DNA from 3 places in the Bacillus sp. MT94 genome. Region 3 is predicted to be linked to each of the others. Evidence: riboswitches for the same ligand, from Rfam matches in the RefSeq annotation. Region 3 holds a riboswitch; each other region holds the start of a gene.

Region 1 (6,171 bases), on a different contig from region 3:
GTATGAAAATGATAAATTCTCCACTTTAAGTAATTCCTTGTTTTTGGTATTCCCTTTTAATATGACTTGTTTCTCCATCCACTCTTTTATAACGTTGCTTACCTTTTCTTTTTGAAGGTTTTCCATTGGATATATTACGTCATTATTACTATCAAAATGTAATCTCTTTAATGCTTCGATGTAAATAGGCTCTCTTAAGCCGATACGTGGTAATATATTTGACGCTAAGATTTCTTTTGGTGTTCCTATCGCAATGACTTTACCTTCATCAATTAATATAACTTTGTCTAAATCCAGGTTTAAAATTTCTTCTATTCTATGTTCAATAATAACAATCGTTTTATTATATTGTTCATGTATATCTTTCATAAGTTTTATCGTATGTAAGGCACTTAGTGGATCTAAATTAGCTAACGGTTCATCGAACAATAATATATCCGCATTTGTTGTTAATAAACCCGCTAGAGAAACTGTTTGCTTTTGACCTCCTGATAATTCATGTGGACTTTGTTTATGAAACGTATGCATCTTCACCTTTCTTAATGAGTCCGAAACAATCTTTTTCATGTCATCTTGCTTTACACATTCATTTTCTAAATAAAAAGCTACATCTTCTTCTACTGTCAGACCAATAAATTGAGCATCTTGATCTTGCAAAATTGTTCCTACCTGCTTACTTTGTTCAAAAATACTTCCTTCCCTCGGGTCTTTACCGGCAATTAAAACGTTACCTGTACTAGTCCCTTCGTAAGAAAATGGGATTAGCCCATTTATACAATGAGCTAATGTCGACTTTCCTGAACCACTTCGTCCAGCAATTAGTACTTTTTCCCCAGGGTATATATGAAAGGTAATATCACTTAAAGTAGGCTGCGCAGCATGCCCATATTGAAAGGTGAATTGTTCAAACGAAATAATTGGTTTCATGTTAACATCCCTACTTTTCAATTTTTAAATGTGTATGTTTCTTATTAGATTTTGCCAAGCCAATTGTAAGTGGCAATCCAACTACTAAGAAAACGATAACATCGGAAATTGTTGCTCCTAATACTTGGATAACAATTTTGTCAAATGGTTCTCCCATCACAATAATATCGAATGCCCCAGCAAATATAATAGCAATGACAATACCAACTAGCCCAGTAATTGCTAAATAAGAAATATGCCCCTTGTTAAACGACCCGTTTTTCACACTAAAACCAACTCTTTTTTGAATAAGACCCATCGAAAAACCAATAATCCCTGAACTAGTAACCCAGCCCCACCAAATCCCCCATCCAGCAATCGTATCTGTTACGGTATGACCGATAAGTCCGATTAACAGTCCTGCCACTGGACCAAATAATGCTCCAAAAACAGTTAATATAGCTAATGCTGGTTTAATAAATGTATTCGGTGCAATAGAAAATCCCCAAAGTCCTAATATCCCGTATAATGCTGCTCCAATACCGATTGCTACTACTAACTTTGTTGATAATTTGTTCATTACAATTCCCCTCTCATATTAGTCAACTTTTATTACTCTATATTTAATTTAAAAATGAATTATGCATCTACACTCCCTTTCTATACAACAAAAAATGACCTCTTATATAAGAGGTCATTTTCTTTCACGTTCAAGAATCCTCTTATCTTTCAAAAAACACAACGTGTCCTCTGCGGAATTAGCACCTTCCTATAAAATTACATAGGGGTTGCTGAGGTTTCTTAGGGCCGTTCCCTCCACCTCTCTGGATAAGTATTAATTTGTAATTCGTATTATGGCACTAAAGAATGTAAATTTCAACACTTTTCTTACTATTTTTATTTTTTGTTAAATAGATCATTTAAATCATTGTATTCTTATCGGAATTATGAAATAATAAATTCAAAATCGTTTTGGGAGGAATGCATTATGAAAGTTATTGGTTTGATTGGAGGATTAAGTTGGGAATCTACATCATTATACTATAAACATATTAATACACTTACACTCTCTCAATACGATCAAAATGCAAAGTTAGTTTTATATAGTATGGATTTTGGTGAAGTAACTACTTTATTACAAAACCATCAATATGAAGAAGTGAAAAATGAACTAGTTACAGTTGCAAAGAAAGTTGAAAAATCTGGGGCTGAATGTTTATTAATGTGTTCAAATACCGTACATCTATTTGCCGAGGAAGTAGAACAAGCAATATCTATCCCGCTTCTTCACATTGGTGATGTAAGTGCTAAAGAAATGGTAGAACAGAATATAAAACGTATCGGACTATTAGGAACAAAACAAACGATGGAGCAAGATTTCTATAAATCACGATTAGCGAAATATAACATTGAGACAATTATCCCCAATGACGAGGAAAGAACTTTTATCCACCATGTCATATTAGATGAATTAAGTAGAGGGATCATTTCAGAAACATCTAAAGAAGAGTTATTACAAATTACAAAATCATTAATTCAAAATGGTGCTGAAGGTATATTATTAGGCTGCACTGAAATACCTTTACTCATCTCCCAAAATGATCTCACTGTTCCCGTTTTTGATACTGCTTTTTTACATGCAAATACTGCTGTGCAATTTGCTGGATAAGAATATACAAGCATAAAGGTGAGAACCTCTATGCTTGTATACAGTTACGACTATTTATCCCGCTATTTATGGGTAGTAAAATCCCTACCGATTAAAGTTTTACTTTATTTAAAAGAGATTCAATAACTGCAATTGCTTCTTTTGAACCACCACATTCTAAAAAGCTATCATTAAGTTTTCTTATACCATGTTTATACTTTTCATTTGAAAGAACATCTGTTACGGCCTCTTTTAAAGTGTGCACATTAACATGTTCTTTCAATAGTCTATGTGCCGCTTCAAGCTCAGTTAGTCTTTGCGCTATCATAGGCTGGTCTTTATCATGCGGTATTATTACAAATGGGACATTATAATGAATGGCATCGTGTACGCTATTCATACCGCCATGTGTAATAAAAACATCTGCTTCATTTAATATTTCTGATTGAGGTACGTATGGAGCAATTATAAAATTATCTGGTGCTTTCTTAATTTTAGAAATATCATTTCTATCACCAATTGCCATTACAACTATCCCATCAAAATCTGAAAAAGTATCAATACAAGTATTAAAGAATGGTTCGAGTCCTTCAAGCAGTGTTCCCATTGAAATATAAATAACTTTCTTTTCTTTAAGTGATTCCAGTGGAAACTTTATATTTGTTTTACGCTTTGAAATACTCGGTCCAATAAAAATGTTATTTTCCCCGAACGATTCGCTATTAGGTTGGAAATAACAACTTGTGTATACGAGACAAACATCACCCTTATTATTCATAAATTGAAGATTATTCTTTGGTTTTACTCCAAATTTATGTTCCATCTGATTTAGTAATTTTTCAGAGATTTCCTCTGGTTGGAATGGCATATCTGCATTTGGATGAAAAGGTAATGTCTTCAAAAATTCTGGCGGAATTAAAAATATAGGTGAGGACACTACACCTGGAACTTGTAAATACTCCTTTACTAACTCTCCTGCGCCAAATATATCATAAATTACGAAATCAAAATTTATACTTTCACATAATTGTCTCGTAATTTCTAATATATATAAAGAAGTTTGAACATGCACATGAAAGAAAGCATTTAACCCAGATGAGGTTTCAGCATCAATAGAAATCTCTTTTAATAGATCCGGATGAGTATGTACAGTAGCTCCTAAATCTTCAATTCTATCCTTAAAGTTTGCCGTTGTAATATAATGTACATTATCCCCTCGTTCAGTAAAGGCTTTTACTAAATTTAATGTAGGGTTTACATGCCCCTCTGCTGGAAAATTAACTACTAAAATATTTAGCACTTATTTCTCACTCCTTACATTTCATTGTTTTAATTAAGCATACTGTTATTTGTACAAGTAATCTTCCCCTAATAGTCCTAAAATGCTTGCTACATTATGTTGATAAATAATTTTTAGTCATCAACATAAAAAAAGCATCTACCTATGTAGATGCCTAACCGTGATAAGGAGTGTTCTGTGAGGTTAGAACAAACTTTTCTGCTTGTCCTATGCTATCAATATATGATTTATTTTATAAAATGTGAATCGTTAATAGAATTATTTTATCCATTTTATATGATCAAATGGATAAAATACCATTTCTACCTTACCTATTATATTTGACTCATCAATAAGTCCAAGTGTATTCCTACTATCTTTACTATGATTACGATTATCACCTAACACAAATAATTTATGCGTAGGAACTTTTATTTCTCTAAAATTTGAAAAACGATTGGATACTTGTAACATATCTAAATGTATATACGACTCATCACGCTTTTTACCGTTAATATATACCTCATCCTCTTTTAATTGTATATTATCCCCCGATAATCCAATAATTCGTTTCACATAGTAAGTAGGCTCGTCTTCTTTTTTTATGATGACAACATCCCCATGATGAAAAGACGATAAACAGACGTTTACCTTATTAACAAGTATATAATCTTTTTCATTTAAAGTAGGTTGCATCGAAATTCCTTCTACCATACAAAATAAAAATGACTTATTAATAAAAATAACCCCTATTATAATTAAGATGTAGCTACATATGTTCCTCCAATATTTTAGAATAAACAGCTTCATATATACCTCATTTCTAATCTATTCCCAGATAAAAACGCCTCTAGTTCACATGAATGCTAGAGACGTTTCGTCCATTTTAATTCTCTTTAGAGTTATCTGTTTTTTGCGCTTCACCAGTTAATCGCTTATTTTTCAAATCAAAATAAGCATCTAAAACTTCTTTTCCAATATCGGAGTTAATGCCCGATTTATCATTTTCAACCCACGGTACTACAACAGAAAATGCTACTTCTGGATCATCATATGGCGCATATCCAGCTAATGTTAAGTTATAACATTCTCTACGGTCGCCTTTCTCATTTCGCCCAATTTCATTTTCTCCACCATATACAGTTTGTGCGGTCCCTGTTTTACCAGCTGGTTTATATGGTGCTTTTTGGAACGCTCTTACTCCCGTTCCATCTCCGTCTTGAAATACTTTTCTAAATCCTTCTTTTACTTGATTAATATATTCTTGTTTCATATCGATTCTATTTAAAACAACGGGTTCTATTGATTGTACTACTTTACCAACCTCATCTTTTTGAACGGTTTGTTCTCTAATCTCTTGAACAATTTGTGGTTTCATTCGATACCCTCCATTTGCGATAGTCGAAATATATTGTGCAAGCTGAAGTGGTGTATATGTATCATATTGTCCAATAGAATAATCTAATAAGAAACCAGGCTGATTATCTTTTCTTCCAATTTGTCCTGCAGTTTCATTCGGTAAATCAATACCAGTTTGTACACCTAGTCCAAATTGCCTGAAATAATATCTCATTTTATCAAAATATTCTTGTTTAATATCTAGTGAACTATTTTTCACATAATCCACACCAGCAATTTTTAATGCTATATTAAACATATAAACGTTTGAAGAAACTTGTAACGCTCTTAGATCGTCTATATCACCAAAATTTTTCCAAGACTTCTTTTCCTTAGTTCCTTTAAACTTCATAGGTGCATCATAAAAATGTGTCCCAGGAGTTATTGCATTTGTTTCAAACCCTGTTAACACTGTCGCACCTTTAACCGTTGATCCAAGCTCATATGAACTTGTCAGCGTGCCTAAAGCATAATCTTCTACTTCCATTTTCCCATCTTTTTCTACAAGCCTTTTCCCAGCCATTGATAATACTTGGCCATTTTTAGGATTCATCATCACTACGAAAGCACGGTCTAACATTGATTCTGATCCTTTATATTGTTTTAATATTTTTTCTATGCTCTCCTCTACTTTTTTTTGCAATTCCATATCTATTGTTAAAGTTAAATTTTTACCGCTTTTTCCTTCCGAAACCGTTTCCGTTCTAATAGTATTTCCTTGTTTATCAGCAATGCTTCTTACTTCTTTTTTTGTACCATGAAGTACATCTTCGTATTGCTGTTCGATATAACTTTTGCCGACCCTATCATTTCGGCTATAATCACGCACTAAATAATAATCTAATCGTTCACGTGGCAATCCTTCATCAGCATTTGAAACGTTACCAAGGACAGAACGGAATAATCCATCATTTACATAGATTCTCTCCCAATCAACTGA
Region 2 (6,171 bases), on a different contig from region 3:
AGCTTTCTGTCGCAGTAAATTTAATAAATGTTGTACCATAAAAATTATTTAATAATGCAATACTGAAAATTGATAAAAACCATATCGCACCACTTATATACATAATTAAAAATTCAGTTCTTTTACGCTTAAATGAGGCTGTTCTCATGCCCCATATTAATACACTAATTCCTACAAAAATCATAATTGGATATCCGATTAATTCAATTAAAGAATAAGACAAACGATGGTCGACTTCACTAAAAAATACACTCTTCATCATCGTGAATGCTAATAAATTTATAATGAAATAAAGCAATAATTTATAATTCCCTTTTTTATCAACTTCCATCTCTTTGGCAAGTTGATTTGCATACTCTTTTGGAGCATGACCGAATATATCATTTACACTCTTCCCTCTCTTTTCTCCTTCTATTAAATGAACTTCCGCATCTTCTATAAAGAAAAGAATATCAGCTTCTCTAATGCCCTTTGTTCGTAAATACCCTTGAGTATCATCTAAAAACTTTTGCCCTTCATTCGATAGCACTTTTATCACCCCCTTATTTAACCATTTCTCTTCTATTCGTCTTCATCATAATTTCAAAGAAAATTAAAATAAACAAACTTCCGTATAAACATATAATTTGAAATAACATTGGCATGAGATCTTCAGATGTAAATGTTTTAAACAGTAACATAATAGAAAGTGGAATGATTAAATATAAGTTTTTAAACCATCCTTCAAAATATATATTTATCGCTACTGTGATGATAAAAATCCCACCAGCTACTATATAACTTTGGACTTCGGTGAATGTGAGCATTTTTGTAGGATATATCACATCTAATATCGTAACAGCTCCTAATAAAAACAATGGAGCAATCATAACTAAAGACCACATGGAAAACCATGTTTTTGTAAAGCTTGTGACGAAGGTCATTTTGCGAAGTAGAAAATTAGGACCCATAACAACTAAAATCAATGAAAAACTGTAACCAATACACTGAATAAGTGAAATCTGTAACATTCCATTACTCACTATTAAGATAGAAGCAATAATCCAAAAAGATACGATATTCATTACTGTAAAACCAATTTGCTTCCACGTTTCCTGTCTATCTCTTTCCATCACTTTTACAAGTTCATTTGCATATTCTTTCGGTGAGCTTCCGAAAATATCTTCTACACTCTTCCCCTCACTCTCACCTTCTATTAAATGAAGTTCTGCGTCTTCTAAAAAGTTTTCAATATCATTTTCTTTCACACTCTTTGCCGTCAAAAATAATCTCATATCTAACAAAAACTTTCGTGCTTCACTTGATAACATTATTTTCTCCTTCCCTTCCCTTCAAGTAGACGTTCTACACTACTTTGCATCGCTTCCCAGCGATCCATAAATTCATCAAGTGCTTCCTCGCCTTTTTCTGTTAATGTGTAATATTTTCTCTTTGGACCAGATGGAGATTCCTTCATTACGCTTGTTATTAATCCTTCTTTTTGCATTCGTATTAATAACGGATAAATACTTCCCTCACTCGCCATTGTAAAACCATACTTTGCTAGCTTCTCACTCATTTCATAACCGTATATTTCGCCTTCAGAAATAATAGCAAGTAAGCATCCTTCTAAGATCCCTTTCAGCATTTGACTTGTCGACATAATTCAAATCCTCCTACTATCTTGTTTTACAAGATAGATAAGCGTAAGTATCTTGCTTTACAAAATAGTATAGCAAAGACTATTTTGCAAAACAAGATAGCTAACGATATTTTTTCCAAATGTTTGCAGGATTTTCATTATAACCTCTCTAAATAGAGCACTATGAAAACTTTATTATGAAGGGATGTTTTTCATCATGGTTACAAATCGAGTTGTCTTTTTAACAGGTGCTGCGAGTGGTATTGGATATGAAATGGGAAGTGCTTTTGCAAAAGAAGGTGCAAAAGTTGTGATTACTGATCGTCTTGAAGAACGTGCGAAAGAAGCTGCTGAGCAATTACAAAGTGAAGGTTTTCAAGCTATCGGTTTAAAATGTGACGTTACATCTGAAGAGGAAATTACAGCATCAATTTCTCAAACAGTTAGTCATTTCGGTTCATTAGATATATTAATTAACAACGCAGGAATGCAACACGTTTCACCCATTGAAGACTTTCCAACGGAAAAGTTTGAGCTACTAATTCAAATTATGCAAATTGCTCCGTTTATCGCAATTAAGCATGCCTTTCCGATTATGAAACAACAAAAATATGGTCGTATTATTAATGTCGCTTCTATTAACGGCCTTGTCGGGTTTGCTGGAAAAGCTGCCTACAATAGTGCAAAACATGGCGTAATTGGATTAACAAAAGTTGCCGCTTTAGAAGGTGCTACGCATGGTATTACTGTTAATGCCCTTTGCCCTGGTTATGTCGATACCCCTCTTGTACGTAATCAACTACAAGACTTAGCTACTACACGAAATGTACCACTTGAAAATGTTTTAGAAGATGTTATTTATCCACTCGTCCCACAAAAGCGCTTATTACAAGTACAAGAAATCGCTGATTATGCTATGTTTTTAGCGAGTGAAAAAGCTAAAGGTATTACTGGTCAAGCTGTCGTTATCGATGGTGGCTATACTGCTCAATAAAAAATAAAGTTTGCTCAAGAAGAGCAAACTTTATTTTTTATTGCGAGGATCTTCGTACTTTAGTAATTGCCGCGGGAGCTTCTCAATTGCAACAATTACCCCCTCTAATTTACTTTCAATACGGTGGAGTAAATATAATGTTACAACAATTGGAAACCCTACATTACCTATCATCTTGATCCACTCTTCCATCCTCTTCTCCTCCTTTCATTATATAAGTAAGAGAAAACAATGCATTTAGGCATAAAAAAACAAGCTATTATGTATTAGCCTGTTTTTCAAATAATGATGCAATTTCTCGTTTATAATCCCCGCTTATAATACCTTTCTCAGTAATAATTCCTGTAATTAATTCGTTCGGTGTTACGTCAAATGCAGGGTTATAAACATTCGTTCCAATTGGTGCTACTTGTTTTCCAAAGATTTTCGTAACTTCTGTTTCATCTCTTTCTTCAATAATTATTTCGGCTCCAGTTTCTTTCGTAACATCAAATGTTGACAGTGGCGCAGCAACATAAAATGGGATATCAAAGTGCTTTGCTAAAATAGCTAAATTCATTGTCCCTATTTTATTTGCCGTATCTCCATTTGCGACAATTCGATCCGCCCCTACAATAATTGCATTTATTTCTTTCGTTTGAATAGCATGAGCTGCAGTATTATCTGTAATAAGGGTCACATCAATATTTGCTTGCTTCAATTCCCAGGTCGTTAAGCGACCACCTTGTAAAACTGGTCTCGTTTCACACGCATATGCATGTAAACGCACACCTTTCTCTTTTCCAATATAAAAGGGAGCTAATGCAGTTCCATATCTGGCAGTTGCGATACTTCCAGCGTTACAGATTGTTAAAATATTATCGCCATCTTTAAAACATGTTAACGCATATTCCCCAATATTTCGGCACACCTCTTCATCTTCCTGCTGAATGCGAAGCGCTTCTTCTTCTAATGTTTTTTGTGCTTCTTTTATTGTAGTAATCTCTCGAATAGATTCTCTCATACGATCAATTGCCCAAAATAAATTTACTGCTGTCGGGCGTGACGTTCCTAAATAATTACAATCTCTATTAAACTTCTTTTGAAATTCTTCAATATGTACAATGTTATATTTTTTTGATGCAAGCGCTAAGCCAAATGCAGCTACAATTCCAATTGCAGGCGCTCCTCGTACTTCTAACATTACGATGCTTTTCCAAACCTCTTCAATAGTCGTCAATGTTTTGTATTCTGTGCTATGCGGCAATTTCGTTTGATTTAATACCGCAATTGCATCACCTTTCCAGCTTACAGATCTCGGAACAGTAACAATTGTACTCACGCTTTTACGCCCCCTGAAACTGTCTGTTGAAATAATGTTCGAAACAGTTGAATATCAGCACTTTTAGATTCATATTTTATTAGTTCTTTACCTAAGGATAGCGCTTGTTTCTTAGCTTGAATTCTTGTTTCTTTATTTTCTATTTCATCTAAATCTGCTACATGAGCTAAACCAATTGTTCTACGAATCAGTTCACATCCGGCAAATCCAACTGCATCAGTAAAGATATTTTGCAAAATAATTGGTAACCATTGTTTTTCTTTCGTATATGCTTCTACACCTTCTCCAATCCATAACTTTGTAAAAGTTTCTACAAAATAACTCCACGTCTTTTCTATATGGAAAAATAGTACACTTCTTTTCTCTTCTTCTCTAGATAAAGCATTTAATAATAGATTTGCAATAAATTGACCTATGTCAAATCCAAATGGGCCATATGTCGCAAATTCTGGATCAATCACTTTCGTTTCAGAAGGTGACGAAAAAATACTACCAGTATGTAAATCACCATGAATAAGAGTTTCTTTTCTTGTTAAGAACTTATATTTATATTGTGCTACTTTTAGTTTTAAAGTTTTATCACTCCAAAGTTCATCAACCACGAGCTGTAAATCTGGCTCATAATCATTTGTATCATAATGTCCAAACGGATCTGTAAACACTAAATCCTCTGTAATTTTACAAAGGTCCGGATTTACAAAGGTACCTTCTAGTACCCTCTTCTCTTCTGACTGTAAACCAAAATCTGAAGTGTAAAATAAAACATGTGCTAGAAAACGGCCGATATGCTGGGATAAAAGCGGATATTCTTCTCCGTCTATTAATCCTTTTCTTGTAATTGTTAGTCTTGATAAGTCTTCTATTACCGTTATCGCTAACTCTTCATCATGACTGTACACTACTGGAACATAATCCGGTACATACTGCGCAAAAATTTGTAATGCCTTGCTTTCAATCGTTGCTCTTTTTATAGACAATGGCCAGCTTTCACCAACTACTTTCGCATAAGGCAGTGCTTGTTTTATTATAATCGATTTCTCTCCATCATCTAATTTGAACACGTAATTTAAGTTTCCGTCTCCAATTTCATGACAAACGACATTTGCCTTCGCTTCAAAGTAGCCATGATCTTTCGCATATTGTACAGCTGTTATTTCTGTTAATGAATAATATCCCATCGTCTTCTCCCCCTTTTTAAATTCAGAGGTTTTTCTAACATAGAAAAACCTCTTTCCACTAAGAAAGAGGTTTGAAGTTTATCTTCTCCCCTCTTATCTGCCAGAAAGTTTTACTTTCTGCTGGAATTAGCACCGTGCCTTTTGGCGTAATAAACGCCCCATTTCACAATGGTATTACGGTCGGTTGCTGGGCTTCATCGGGCCAAATCCCTCCACCTGCTCTTGATAAGAGTTGTATAATTTTTTGAATTTTTAACTTTATGTTGAAGACTATACCAAGAATAAAAATCACTTGTCAACATTTTATTTGTATAATTCTGGACGGCGATCCGCAAAAACTGGAATTCCTTTACGTACTTCTTTAATTTTCTCGAATTCAAGCTCTCCAAATAAAATTGATTCCTCTTCATTCGCCTCTACTACAACTTCACCCCAAGGGTCCACAATTAAAGAATGACCCGCAAATACATTATTTGGATCCTTTCCTGCTCTATTACATGCAACAACATAACACTGATTTTCAACTGCTCTTGCTTGCAATAGCAAACGCCAATGTGCTAAACGAACTAATGGCCATTCAGCTACAACAAATAATACTTTTGCCCCTTTAGCAGTATGGACACGCATCCACTCTGGAAAACGAATATCATAACAAATTGTTCCAGCGCATTCAACATCATCCAGCTTAAATTCGCCCGTACCATTACCGGCTATTAAATATTTATGTTCATCCATAAGCTGAAATAAATGTACTTTACTATATTCGTTGACTAGCTGTCCTTCATTATTTACAACATACATCGTATTTGTAACGCCTTGCTCTGTTTGCTTTGCTATAGAACCACCAACAATATGTACATCATATTGCTTCGCCCATTCTATTAACTTTTCTTTCGTTTCCACTCCATCCCTATCTGCAATTTCAGAAAGTCTCGTTAAATCATATCCTGTTGTCCATAGTTCTGGTAAGACGATAACATCTGGCCTTTCCTTCATAGCTTCGCTTATTTTATTTTTAGCATTCTCAATATTTTTTTCTACATCTCCAAAAACAATA
Region 3 (6,171 bases):
AAAATGATATGTCTCAAGTTACTATGAAAACATCAATACAGTTAAAAGACGAAGGGAAAAAAATGCCTGTTTACAAATATTATGGTACAAAAAAATCACATATTCGAGATGTTGAAATTCTTTCTCCAAAGGAGGCATTTCAAAAATTGAAACAAGGAGAGTTTGATCCTATAGGATCCTTCAAAGCAGGTGATACATTATTCATTACAAAATATAATATAGATTACTATACTGATACAAAAGGTTTCTCACAGCCTATATATGTTTTTGAAGTTCAGTTAAATGATAGGGATAGTTGGTTTCAACCTATTTCCGCAAAGAAATAACGTAAATTTGGTTTAATTGCCAAGCTATTTAAGAAATAAACAGAGACCTGAATGTATGAAGAAATATTATGAAGGGCATGAGGATTGGTATGAAAATAAGACGGAAGCAGTTAAGCAACGATATGAGTGGTTAGAAGAAACTTGCCGACTTGAAATGAAATCGTTTAAAGAATTGCAATATAAACGAATTACTGGAACGGATGGAGAAAAAAGATTCATTAATGACATTGATGATTATTTTAAACATTATAGTATAGAAACTTATGATATGGATTGGGTAGAAAAAGAATGTGTAAACGTGATGTTCTTCTTCATTTTAGATGAAGCTAAACAGTATCAAAAATATTATCCTCATAATCTTGGGAAATCAAGAGTATCTTGTACAGCTCTCCTTATACCTAATTATAAATGTTTATGTTCAATCTTAGATTTCCTGCTTGGAGGAATAAAATGATCTTGAACAAAGTTTATATAAATAATCCTACAAACCATTGCAATATAAAATACTGCACAAAAGAAGATTAAAATGTATTTAAATGTCTTGTTTATATTGGTACCTTCCTAAAAGGAACTAATTTGGATTTTAATATTGTATGTAAAAAGGAAAGGATAGTTGAACAGGAGAGTATACCTGTTTACATCTATCCTTTTTTACAACAATATGACCACATTTACTACTACAACAAATTTTCATATAGTTATTGAACTATTTTTTGAATAACTAAATTAACCTTTTCGTTAACTTTAATTACGAATAAATGGTCCCCTTCACCTTCAATTGGATCAACTACATCTTCATTAAAAGATTCAGCATGTTGTCTACCATGTCTATTAAACTAACAGTTTTTATTTTCCCTAATTCTTTTCCATACCTAAGGTACCCAAAAGTCCACTGGATTCCCGAGGCTACTATCCACATTTGTGTCTCTAAAAAGACTTTTTGTGCCACTAGACGTAACTGTAGATTCCTGAACAAGAAAAATCATGAAAATACACACAAAGTTAGATTATCATCCATTACATTACTGTTTTGCTTCGTTCGAATAGAAAAACTCGGAAGAACGCCACTTGTTCGATATCTCCTCAATGTGATAAGGTGTCGTTCTGCAGCATCCGCCTATTAAACGTGCACCTGCTTGGTACCATTCTTCAGATTGAATATCCAACGTGTTACATTGTTCATGACCATGCCATGTTTTTGTTTCTGGATTATAAGTTTCACCAGAGTTTGGATAAACAATAATTGGTTTTTTTGTGTTTGCCCGTAACTCTTGGATTGCACCAGTCACAACAGTTACGGGTGCACAATTGATGCCTATCGCTACAATTTGTTCACTTTTCTCAAAAACTCGTGCACACTCCACTAGTTTCATACCTTCACTAATCTCTTTCTCATTTTTTAGCGAAAAGGAAAGCCACGCATATGTTTCTGGAAACTCACGCAATAATGTATCTAATACTCTTGCTTCTTGCAGGCAAGGGATCGTTTCAAATGCCAATAGATCTGCACCTGCTTCGATTAACGCAGACATTCTCGAACGGTGAAAGTCTGCTAATGTTTTATCTGTCACAACATAGTTACCTACATACTCTGAACCATCTGCAAGGTAAGCTCCGTACGGCCCAACTGATGCAACAACCAATGGTTTAGGCCTATTCGTTTGCGTATTTTCCTTCCAAAAATCATCTCTTGCCTTTCTTGCAAGTAACACCGTTTTCTTAATTAATTCCAAAGCTTCCTGTTCTTGTATTCCACGCGCGGAAAACCCACTAATAGTAGCTTGATAGCTTGCTGTTATGGCACAGTCTGCTCCAGCACGAAAATAGTCCGAATGCACCTGATAAATTAGTTCCGGGTTTTCTAGTAACACACGTGCCGACCAAAGGGGATCGTCCAAATTACATCCATGCGCCTCCAATTCAGTAGCTAATGCTCCGTCAAGAAGCATAATGGAATGTTGGGATAAAATAGCATCAATTGGGTTGATTTTGTTCGACATAATCTACACCCCTCTTTTTTAGATTTTTTGTTAGATAATAACTTCCATAGCAAAACAAAATAAACGGTATGCCGCAATATAAGGCAATTCTCTGTGTTGGATCGAATGCAATTCCAATACACGATGCCAGACAAAGGATAAAAGAAGCAATTGGTACTAATGGATATAGTGGTGTGCGATAAATCAAGTCCTTTTCAGAATTTCCTTCTTTCAAAAATTGTCTGCGAAATAGGAACTGGGAAGCGCTAATACTCATCCAAACTATAACTACTGCTAGACCGGAAATGGAAACAAGTACGATATAGACAGTATCTGGTGCCACAATACTTGAGAGCAAAGCCAAAGCTCCACCCATCATACTGAAAATGACGGCGTTGATTGGAACACCTTGCTTCGTCATTTTCCCAAAAATCGGGGATATCGTATTCTTATTAGCAAGCGACCAAAGCATTCTAGAAGAGGCATAAAGGCCTGAGTTTGCCGCAGATAAAATGGCTGTTAAGATAACGAAATTCATTATGTCAGCTGAATATGGCACCCCAATTCGTTCTAGAACTGCAACAAAAGGGCTCTCTAATACCCCTGCATCGGAAATAGGCAATAACGCAGATAAAACAACAATCGTTCCTACAAAAAAGATGATCAATCTCCACAGAGTAGTTCGAATGGCCTTCGGTATCATTTTTTCTGGGTTCGCTGTTTCTCCAGCTGCAATGCCTATTAATTCTGTTCCCGAAAAAGCAAAATTAACCGCAAGCATGGTCATCATAATGGCCGTAGCACCATGAGGAAATAAACCTCCACTTGTAAAATTAGAAAAGAATGGTGCTGCTTTTGAATGAGTCATTGGAAGAAACCCTAGCATTGCCGCTACTCCTAAAACAATAAAAATCACAATAGCTATAACCTTTATCGATGAAAACCAAAATTCGGATTCGGCGAAAAATTTAACAGTCAGGACATTTAATACAAAGATCAAAATGGCAAAAAGAGCACTCCATACCCAAATATTAACCGATGGAAACCATCGCTTCATAAGTAATCCTGCGGCTGTAAATTCAGACCCTAAAGCAACAGTCCAAGTTAACCAATACAACCAGGCTACTGTATACCCTGTACCAGGTCCAATGTATTTAACTGCATAACTATGAAATGCGCCCGTTTCAGGCATATGTACGGAAAGCTCGCCTAAACATAGCATAACTAGATAAACTACTAGCGCACCAATCAGATAGGATAGAATTGTTCCAAACGGGCCAGCTTGTTGAATAGTGTAACCCGAGCTTAAGAATAAGCCAGTTCCAATCACCCCACCAAGTGATAGCATGACTAAATGACGTGCTTGCATTTTTCTTTGAAATTCTCTCCCATTTTTGTTCTCCATTTCTACTCTCCTTTAGTTACTATCCAGAAAAAACAAAAACGCACTCTAAAAAAGAGGGCGTTACTGACAAATAAAAACGGAAGCTCTCATCTATCAGGATTATCACCCGCTGGAATTAGCACAGTGTCTACTTAAGCAGACCTGTTGCTGAGGTTTCATAAGGCCAGTCCCTCCACCTCTCTGGATAAGAAATATTTTTTTATAACCTTATCAATCCATTTAATAACTGTCAAGATAATTCTGTTTTTTAAAAAAATATCTATTATAGAAATACAAAAAATAGAGTATTACTATAACTGCAACCCACTCCTTCTCGGGTATTATTTAAAAATCGAACATACACAACCTGATTTATTTATGATACGGTTCACAAGCACTGCCTCAAAATTTAATACACTTCTAAATATCTTCTTACTTCTTTGGCTATGGGGTCACCATACATAACCATCAACTCAGGTGATTTTAATACCCTCAAATATCAAAAAAACGTTATCTTTTCTAAACAAGCTAAATTAGAAAGGATGATGTTTTCTTATGAATCTCTCGATTCAAGATGAATTATTACCATTTGCAGAATAATTACAACGATATGTTACACCTGTATTCTTAGAAGAACTTGCAAGGGAAATAGGATTTATAAGGCGAAGACTTAAGTTTTCTGGATCAGAATTAGCTGCTATTTTCATTTGGATTAGTCAACGGGCGGCAAGTGATTCCTTGGTTCGATTATGAGTGGGCTTCATGCAGCGGCAGGGCTTAGCCCTGAGGGAATTAATAAAACTCCTGTTGAAGTTTCTAATTGACTACAAAGTTGAGTAATAGAGGTAGTAGCGGTTTGTTGATTTAACCATACACACAAATATAAAAAATGATGCCCATGGCACTTGCGTTTTCATTTCATTCCGCCTGCTTCTATAGCTAATTGATTAAGTGTAGTGGGAGACATATATCGATATAACTCTTTAGCAAATAAAGACAACTCTTGTTTTTGATAAATATTTATAAAAAGCACGTCACCTTTTCTCATTAACATAAGTGAATAGTAACGTGCTTTTAACTTCAAGAATAGTCTAAATCCTTAAGTTGATGGATGTGGGGTACCACCACATGCCCATCAAGCTAAAAATGGATTTTCTATGAAATTCCATTTTTTTGTTGTGCCACTATTACCGTTTCTGTTTCGTTATCAGATAAGCTCAAATTTCTTCCTCATCTTAAAGTGGAACAAATTTATTACTTAAATTGTCTATTTAGTACCCTTTTTAAATATGAATATATTTCTTAAAGTGACTTCAATAATTTTAAGTAAATCAAAAGGAGAATTGAAAGGCAGGAGAATATAGCATGTCAGAAAATTATCGTTCTCGAGAGGAGCGACGACAAGTTAAAAAGAACAAACAGCCAGCAGCTAAAAAACAAAAACCAAAAGGCAAGACATCATTTTTTCGTAAGTTTTTAATTAGTTGTTTATTAGTTGGTATTGTAGGGTTAGTCACAGGGGTTGCTACTTTTTTCGTTATGATCAAGGATGCGCCAAAACTCGAGAAAGCAAAACTTGTTAATCCGTTATCCTCAAAAATTTATGATAAAGATGGGAAATTGATATATGAATATGGGAAAGAAAAACGAACGAATATTATGTATGGTCAAATTCCTAAGTTAGTAGAAAATGCGTTTTTAGCGACAGAAGATGCACGTTTTTACGAGCACAGTGGCGTAGATTTTAAAGGTACTGCACGTGCAGTTTTAGTCAGCCTAAAAGGGGATTACGGCTCTCAAGGTGGAAGTACGATTACGCAGCAAGTTATTAAAAATTATTTCTTATCGATGGAAAAAACGTCAAAGAGAAAGGCACAAGAAATATATTTAGCGTATAAGCTAGAACAACAGTATTCAAAACATGAAATTTTAGAAATGTATTTAAATAAAGTTTACTTAGGTAACCGTTCATACGGAATTGCAACAGCAGTACAAAATTACTATGGTAAGGAATTGAGAGATTTAACACTACCAGAAGTTGCAATGCTTGCTGGCTTAATGAAAGCGCCTAATAACTATGATCCAACGAAAGAACAAAATATCAAAAAAGCAACAGAAAGAAGAAATGTTGTACTTCAATTAATGAATCGACATGGTTATATTACAAAAAAGGAAATGGAAGACGCATCAAAAATTCCAGTAACAGAAGGACTTAAGAAAGCAACTGAACAAAAAGAAATGCCATATCCTGCTTTTATGGATGCGGTTGTGAAAGAAGTTGAAAAAGAAATGCCAGATGCAAATATTGGATCTGACGGTTTAGAAATTTATACAACATTAGATCCAAAGGCACAGGATTTTGCGGACAAGCTTTTAAATAGCGGTATTATTAATTATCCAAATGAGAAATTCCAAGGGGCTTTCACATTTATGGATACGAAAACAGGAGAAGTACGTGCAATTGGTAGTGGACGTGGTGAAA

The links. Region 3 has a riboswitch for S-adenosylmethionine ahead of mmuP (S-methylmethionine permease). Riboswitches for the same ligand answer to the same signal wherever they lie in the genome.
Region 1: linked by a shared signal. The riboswitch ahead of AC1Q51_RS04745 (ECF-type riboflavin transporter substrate-binding protein) and the one ahead of mmuP (S-methylmethionine permease) in region 3 are both predicted to bind S-adenosylmethionine.
Region 2: linked by a shared signal. The riboswitch ahead of mtnK (S-methyl-5-thioribose kinase) and the one ahead of mmuP (S-methylmethionine permease) in region 3 are both predicted to bind S-adenosylmethionine.

The regions. Positions count from the first base shown of each region.
Region 1 is NZ_JBXAEZ010000001.1:977,947-984,117, reverse strand. It holds gene AC1Q51_RS04750 (ABC transporter ATP-binding protein) at 1-927, opposite strand, end outside; gene AC1Q51_RS04745 (ECF-type riboflavin transporter substrate-binding protein) at 938-1,486, opposite strand; SAM riboswitch class I at 1,626-1,741, opposite strand; gene AC1Q51_RS04740 (aspartate/glutamate racemase family protein) at 1,895-2,575, shown strand; gene AC1Q51_RS04735 (macrolide family glycosyltransferase) at 2,667-3,854, opposite strand; gene lepB (signal peptidase I) at 4,113-4,643, opposite strand; gene AC1Q51_RS04725 (peptidoglycan D,D-transpeptidase FtsI family protein) at 4,720-6,171, opposite strand, start outside.
Region 2 is NZ_JBXAEZ010000002.1:347,728-353,898, forward strand. It holds gene AC1Q51_RS07400 (DUF1129 domain-containing protein) at 1-529, opposite strand, end outside; gene AC1Q51_RS07405 (DUF1129 domain-containing protein) at 543-1,310, opposite strand; gene AC1Q51_RS07410 (PadR family transcriptional regulator) at 1,310-1,642, opposite strand; gene AC1Q51_RS07415 (3-hydroxybutyrate dehydrogenase) at 1,839-2,615, shown strand; gene AC1Q51_RS07420 (YvrJ family protein) at 2,646-2,807, opposite strand; gene mtnA (S-methyl-5-thioribose-1-phosphate isomerase) at 2,875-3,936, opposite strand; gene mtnK (S-methyl-5-thioribose kinase) at 3,933-5,114, opposite strand; SAM riboswitch class I at 5,205-5,346, opposite strand; gene AC1Q51_RS07435 (carbon-nitrogen family hydrolase) at 5,418-6,171, opposite strand, start outside.
Region 3 is NZ_JBXAEZ010000005.1:374,582-380,752, reverse strand. It holds gene AC1Q51_RS20060 (VanZ family protein) at 1-326, shown strand, start outside; gene AC1Q51_RS20055 (hypothetical protein) at 382-780, shown strand; gene mmuM (homocysteine S-methyltransferase) at 1,349-2,326, opposite strand; gene mmuP (S-methylmethionine permease) at 2,301-3,710, opposite strand; SAM riboswitch class I at 3,794-3,901, opposite strand; partial or broken gene AC1Q51_RS20040 (IS4 family transposase) at 4,245-4,489, shown strand; partial or broken gene AC1Q51_RS20035 (IS4 family transposase) at 4,465-4,713, opposite strand; gene AC1Q51_RS20030 (transglycosylase domain-containing protein) at 5,055-6,171, shown strand, end outside.